Regions from separate parts of the Giesbergeria giesbergeri genome, predicted to be linked through region 1. Evidence: riboswitches for the same ligand, from Rfam matches in the RefSeq annotation. Region 1 holds a riboswitch; the other holds the start of a gene.
The links. Region 1 has a riboswitch for cobalamin ahead of ACYVB2_RS07070 (TonB-dependent receptor domain-containing protein). Riboswitches for the same ligand answer to the same signal wherever they lie in the genome.
Positions count from the first base shown of each region.

Region 1 (3,400 bases):
GGCTACGCCCTGGGGTGGCATAGCTGCGGGCAAGCTGGTAATCTTTGTCGGCCAAGTTGTCAATGCGTGCCAGCAAAGTGAAGTTGCGTGCCATGCGCGTGCTGGCATACAGGTTCCAGAGGGTGTAGCCCCCCAGTCGGGTAGTGTTGGCAATGGTGTCAAATCGCTGGCCCGAGGCTTGCATTTCTGCGCCCAGATTCCAGCCTGCCCATAGGGTATCGGCGCCCAAGGTGGCATGGCGTTTGGCCCGGCGTGCCAGCTGTTTGCCGGTGTCTAAATCACGGGGGTTTTGCCAGTCCACTGAGCCGCGCCACTGCACCCCAGCCAGCCGGTAGGAGCCTGCCACCGTCACGCCTTCGTATTGGGCGCGGGCGGTGTTGGCGTAGCAGCCAAAATCAGAAGCACAAGCACCCGTCCCTACGAAGGAGATCAAATTGCGTACCCGGTTGCGGTAGGCCGTCACTGAGAAAGTGCTGCTTTTTTCAGCCCAACGCAGGCCAATTTCGGCGTTGCGGCTTTTTTCTGGTTGCAGTGTGGCGACACCGTACTCGCTAAAACGCTGGTACAGAGTGGGCGCCCGAAACGCTGTGCCCACCGAGGCTGTGGCTCGCCATTGGGGGGTGAGGGCATAGCCATAGGCCAAACTCCCTGTGTTCTGACCCCCAAATTCACTGTCGTTGTCGTGGCGGGCATTGAGCTGTACGGTATGCCCCCCTGCGTTGTAGCCATAACCCAGTGCAACCCCATCCTGTGAACGTTGGCGGTCTAGCGTGACCCCCCAAGCATCCAAAGCTGGGTTGTAGAGCTGGTCTTCGCGGCGCTCGAGGGCTGCGTTAAAGCGATGTGCGCCCCATTGGTAATCGTGCTGCCATAGGTAGCCACGCAGTGTGGTTTCTGTCAGGTAGGGCGAAGGCGTGGTTTCGTAGCGGCTGGCCGCCTCCGTCACAGAGAGACGCGTGCGGTACGCCTCACTCCATTGCGCCTGCCAGCTCAAACCCGCCGTGCGCAGGCGATGCAAATTGCGGTCATCGGCAGGCGCAGCAGGGGTGTAGCTGAAAGCGTCGTAATCAGAGTGGAGCCGTTGCGCCAGCAGGGTGGCATCCAAACGGTGTTGCGTGTTGATGCGCAGGCCTAGGCGGGCATTGGCCGATGTGCTGCGGTAGCCATCGCGGTCTGGGTGGTGGCTGCCGCTGGTTTTGGTATCAAAACCATCGCTAGTGGTACGGTGCAGGCCCAGTGCATAGTCCAAGGCACCATCGGTGCCAGTGCTGCCACTGATGCCCGCCTCTATTTTGCGTGTGCCTTGGCTGCCCAAACCTACCCCAACCATGGGTTGGGCTGGGCCTTCGCCCTTGCGGGTAAATAATTGGATCACGCCAGCAATAGCGTCTGAGCCATACACGGCCGCTGCCGGGCCACGCAATACCTCAATGCGCTCCATCTGTGCCAACGGAATCTGTTCCCATTGTGCGCCACCCGTCGATTGGGAGTCCACCCGTACGCCGTCGATATAGACCGCTGTGAAGCGCGATTCAGCCCCACGCACAAACACACTGCTGGCATTGCCAGGGCCACCATTGCGCGAGATTTCTAAGCCCGGCAGCCGGGCCAGCACATCCGCCAACACACTGGCACCACTAGATTCAAGCGTTTCGCGATCCACAATGGAGACGTCGGCCACCAAGTCGGCCAAAGGTTGTGGCGTGCGGGTTGCCGTGACCACCACATCAGACAGCGAGGGTGTGTGCAGGTTCTGTGCCAATAGCAGTGGGCCTGGGGCATCTGAGGTTTGTTGTGCGTGTGCAGACAGTGCAGACAACAGGGCACAGGCCCAAACCACAGGGCGCACATTCAGGGCAACGCTGGGGCAGCCTGGGACGGTAGAGATCTTCATGGGAACACAATCAGAATGCAACCCGTGCTGGCTTCCCCGCCAGCGTTGGGTGATACAGCCACACTAGCCACCAAGGCTATGTGCGACCACCGTGTTGGCCGGTATCCGGGCTGGCGGAGCACCCTTCAGCGCCTTCCCAGTGCTTGTTCAAGGCATCCAGTGGCGTGTGGCTGAAGAGAGAGTGGCATGGACTCGTCCGCTGACCGTTGCGGGGGCAGCGCAGGCTCGGCAGCCCCCTTGATGGGGGCTTTCCTCCCTGCTTCCCGTTGAACTTCGGCATGTGAACCACACCAAGAGCACCAACGGCGCGGATTCTACGGCGCTTTGGCCACTGGCAACCCTACAATTGCAGGCATGGCCCCCTTGCAAACCATCGATCTCATCACCGCGCGTGTGGAGCACCTGCTCCAACGCCTGACCCAGTCTCAGCAGACTCAGCAGCAGCAGGCGCAACAGCTGGCCGATTTGGCCCGTGATCGACAGGCGCTGGAAAAGATACGCGAGCAACAAGCTGAACAGATAGTGCGGCTACTGGAAGAGCACGATATGCTCGTCCAGGCCCATACGGCCCTGCAAGAGGATGGACTGCGGCAAGAGGCCAAGAGCCTACATCTGGAGCAGGAGCGCGATGCCTTGCAGAAAGTCCACGCCGCCCAAACAGAACAATTGGTCGCCTTGACCCGTCAGCATGAAGAATTGCTGCGCAATACGGCACCCCAAACAGAAAAACTGGCGGCTTTGCACAAGGAGCATGCCGCCTTGCAGCAGGCCCATGCGGCCTTGCAGCAGACCAGCACCGAGCAGGCCACCCAAGTGACTGCCTTGCGCCAAGAGTGCCAAACCTTGCAACAGGCAGGGCAGGCACAACTGGCACAAATTGCTGCCCTTACCCAGGAGCGCGACACCTTGCAACAAACCAGCACTGGGCAGGCCGAGCAGATCAGCGCCCTCACCCGTGAGCATGACATGCTCAAATCCCGCCTGCAAACGGCCCGCTCCCGCATGGATGCTTTGATGGAAACCTTGCCAGCCAGTCCCGCAGAGAAAGAGGGTGGCGCATGATGATGAAGAAAATCGAGGTGCAGATCATGCAGCAGAGCCTGCTGCTGAGTTGCCCTGAAGGTGGCGAAGCCTACCTGCGGGAAGCCGCCGCACGGGTAGACAAGGCCATGACCCAGATCCGTGACGGTGGCAAGGTGCGGTTGCGTGAACAAATTGCTGTGCAGGCGGCTATCAATCTGGCTTTTGAGATGGTCAAGGCGGCGGTAGCCGAAAAGACGGCCCTGACGCGCGCTGAACAGGCAGAAGCTGCTGCGGCCAATGCACTGGTGCAAGCCCAAGAGGCGGCTATCTTGGCACAAAGCGTCTCTGGCCCCGAAATGCAGGCCAAGTGCCAGGCCTTGTTGGAGCGCCTCGATACGGCACTGCAAGACGGCACCACACCCGGTTGAGGTGTGGTGGCTGTGGTGGGCCAGCGCCTATGGCCGCCCAGTACCGCTACAATCG
Region 1 covers NZ_BAAGYJ010000002.1:627,028-630,427, reverse strand. Annotated here, with positions in the region: gene ACYVB2_RS07070 (TonB-dependent receptor domain-containing protein) at 1-1,894, opposite strand, end outside; cobalamin riboswitch at 1,974-2,213, opposite strand; gene ACYVB2_RS07065 (hypothetical protein) at 2,249-2,956, shown strand; gene ACYVB2_RS07060 (cell division protein ZapA) at 2,959-3,345, shown strand.

Region 2 (3,400 bases), on a different contig from region 1:
CAGCGTGGTCTTGCCGGAGCCGTTCGGCCCCAAAATGGCATGGCGACCAGCACGGCGCAGGCTCATCGAGCACGCTTGCAGGCCGGGGCGGCCATCGGGGTAGTGGTAGTCCACCTGCCGCAGTTCAAACAGGGCACTCATGGCAAATACCTCACGAGCAGCAACAGCCCCAGCCCGGCCACCACGCCAATGGCGGTGTCGCGGCGGGCATGGGCAAACACCGGCATCACAAAATGCAAGCGGCCATCGCTACAGCGGGCATCGGCGGCCCACTGCAAACCCCGCGCCCGCAGCGCCACCTGTGCCGCTAAATTAGCCACTAGCAGCCCCAGTGAGCGCAAAGCACGGCCTCGGTTGCTAAAGCCTAACCTGGCTGTTTGGGCAGCCACGGTGTCGTGGCAGGCCTCAGAGAAGACAAAAATCAGCCGATAGCACAGCACCATCAGGTCGAGCAGAATGTCGGGCAGCCGCAGCTGGCGTAGCAGTGCAATCAGGTGCGCCAATGGTGTGGTGAGCACCAGCGTCAACAGTGCCGCTAGCGCCGCCACCGAGCGCGCGGTCACCATCGCCACATCCGATAACGCATGGGGCGCAATATGCCAAGCCAGTGCCCCTGGTGGCTCCCACACCACCGAGACCAGCAAGGAAGCACCCGACAACAGCAAAAAACCCAACGGCCCTGCTGCCACCCGGATGTAGCAACGCCAAGGCACCCCGGCCCCACGCCACACTAGCAGCACACAAACCAAGGCCACCCCCAAAGCGGCACTGGGGGTGCGCGCTACATAGGCGGCCAACAGCGCAGCCAAGGTAAAAATAGCCTTGGCGCGGGGGGTAACGTGGCTCCAGTGGTTGTGGTGGGCGGCTCGTTCAATCCACACGGCCTGCTGCCTGTGGGGGCGTGGTATCCGCTGGGGCTTGGCGTAGTTTTTCCCGGGTGACAGAAGCGCCCAGCCAATAACCAATCACCCCAGCCCCCAATGCGGCTTGCAACGCAAACAACAGGGAGGCGATCTCGCCACTGGCAGGCTCGATCAGTGGCGCAAACCATGCTTGGTAGTCTGGTGCGATGGTCTGAATCAGGTTTTGTGCCTCGGCATCGGCACCGCCAAAGGCTTCAGTGCCGGGGGCTGGAGCAGGCACCCACCACAAAGGAAAAACCGACAGCAGCAGCACCGCAGCCCAAATCAACCAGTTTGACTTTTTCATGCCTGCCCCTTGGTGGGTTGCAGCAGGTGCATACCACGCATCTCATCTTGGTTAAAACGCTGCAAGGCGTTCATCACCAGCACGGTGAGCAAGCCTTCACTGATGGCTAAAGGAATTTGGGTCAGGGCAAAAATGCCGCCAAACTTGGTCAGAGAGCCTGCAAAACCACCCACCGGATCAGGAAAGGCCCACGCCAATTGCACCGAAGTGGTCAGGTAGGTGGACAAATCACCCAGGCATGCAGCCAGAAACACCCCCAACGCCAAAGAACAGCCCAGTGCCTTGGCTAGCCGAAACACCGCATAGGCGCAAAACGGCCCGACGATGCCCATAGCAAATAAGTTGGCTCCTAGTGTGGTCAGGCCGCCGTGCGCCAGCAGCAGGGCTTGAAACAACAACACCACCAAAGCGATGGGCACCATAGCCCCAGGGCCAAACAGCAACGCCCCCAAGCCAACGCCGGTTGGATGCGAGCAACTGCCCGTGACCGAGGGCAACTTGAGTGCCGAGAGCAAAAAACTGAAAGCCGCCGCCACGCCTAACAACATCCGTTGTTCTGGGTGCTGGCGAATATCGCGGCGCATGGCGTGCAAGCCATAGGCCAAGAAAGGCGCAGAGGCGATAGACCAGCCCAGCGCGTGCTCCAGTGGAAGAAAGCCTTCCATGATGTGCATTCGAATCCTCCCGTCGAATGGTTCATAAAAACACCATGCGGGGGCGATCAAAGCACACAAGCACTCCAGTAGGGCCGGAGTGCGATTGCAGGCAGTTTTCCCGTCACCCCGGGGAATGGTGCTGACATTTTTCGGGCCGGTCTTCTGGCTCGCCATCATCCTTGTCCGCGCCTTCCCATGTTTGGTAACACAGTGGCATGTGCGGGGTCGTCTGGCTTACAGCAGCGGGGGCTGCGCCGGAATGGCTGCACTGCTGTGCAACGTCACCGGCTTCCCGTTTAACGCAAACACCCTCAGAAGGAGTTTGCGCACCCGAAAGTCGGGCATTCTACAGGCTCAAGCGCCAATGGCTCCTGTAGCGCGCAACTGCGCACGTTGTGCTGCATCCAGCCCCCACTCCTGCAATACCTCGTCGGTATGTTGGCCCAAGGCCGGAGGGGCACTGCGGTAGCGCACCGGAGTGGCGCTCAGGCGCATGGGGTTGGCTACCCCCGCCACCTGTGCAATGCCATCGCCTGCATAGCGCGGCAGGTTGATACGCAAGCCACGGGCCTGCACCTGTGGATCGTCAAAGGCTTGGGCAATGGTGTTGATGGGGCCACAAGGCACCGCCTTGTCTTCGAGCAAAGCGACCCATTCCGCGGTGGTGCGGGTTTGCATCACTGGCACCAACAACTCCAGCAGTGCCGCCCGGTGGCGTACCCGTGCTGTGTTGCTGGCAAAACGTGCATCCTGTGCCCATTGTGGTTGGCCAATGGCAGCACAAAAGCGGGCAAACTGGCCATCGTTGCCAATGGCCAGCAGCACGTTGCCATCGCTGCTGCGAAAGTCTTGGTAAGGGGCCAGGCTCGGATGGATATTGCCTCCCCGGCCAGGTGCTTGGCCGGTTGCCAAAAAACCTGCTGCTTGGTTGGCTAACGTTGCCATGCCCACATCGAGCAAGGCCATGTCGATGTGCTGCCCTAGCCCGGTGGTGTGGCGGGCCTGTAGTGCGGCCAAGATGGCGTTGCTGGCATACAGGCCGGTGAAAATATCGATCACGGCCACCCCTACACGCAGCGGGCCACCACCGGGCTGGGCGTCTGCGTGGCCGGTGATGCTCATCAGGCCGCACAGAGCCTGCACCATCAAGTCGTAACCGGCGCGTTCGGCATAGGGGCCATCCTGCCCAAAACCCGTGATGGAGCAATAAATCAGGCGGGGGTTCAGGGCTTGGAGGCTGTCGACATCGAGGCCATACTGCTGCAAGCCGCCCACCTTGAAGTTTTCTACCAATACATCGGCCTGTTGGGCCATGCGGCGCAGCAAGGCTTGCCCCTCTGGGTGGGCCATATCGATGGTGATAGAACGCTTATTGCGGTTGCAGGCGGTAAAGTAGCTTGCTTGATCGGTGTCGTTGCCATCCACATCCTGCAAGAAAGGCGGCCCCCAGTGGCGGGTGTCATCACCCACGCCGGGGCGCTCCACCTTGACCACGTCGGCGCCCAGATCGGCCAGCATCTGTGTACACCAAGGCC
Region 2 covers NZ_BAAGYJ010000001.1:549,459-552,858, reverse strand. Annotated here, with positions in the region: gene ACYVB2_RS02500 (energy-coupling factor ABC transporter ATP-binding protein) at 1-141, opposite strand, end outside; gene cbiQ (cobalt ECF transporter T component CbiQ) at 138-881, opposite strand; gene ACYVB2_RS02490 (energy-coupling factor ABC transporter substrate-binding protein) at 871-1,209, opposite strand; gene ACYVB2_RS02485 (energy-coupling factor ABC transporter permease) at 1,206-1,874, opposite strand; cobalamin riboswitch at 2,001-2,214, opposite strand; gene ACYVB2_RS02480 (CaiB/BaiF CoA transferase family protein) at 2,220-3,400, opposite strand, start outside.
Region 2: linked by a shared signal. The riboswitch ahead of ACYVB2_RS02485 (energy-coupling factor ABC transporter permease) and the one ahead of ACYVB2_RS07070 (TonB-dependent receptor domain-containing protein) in region 1 are both predicted to bind cobalamin.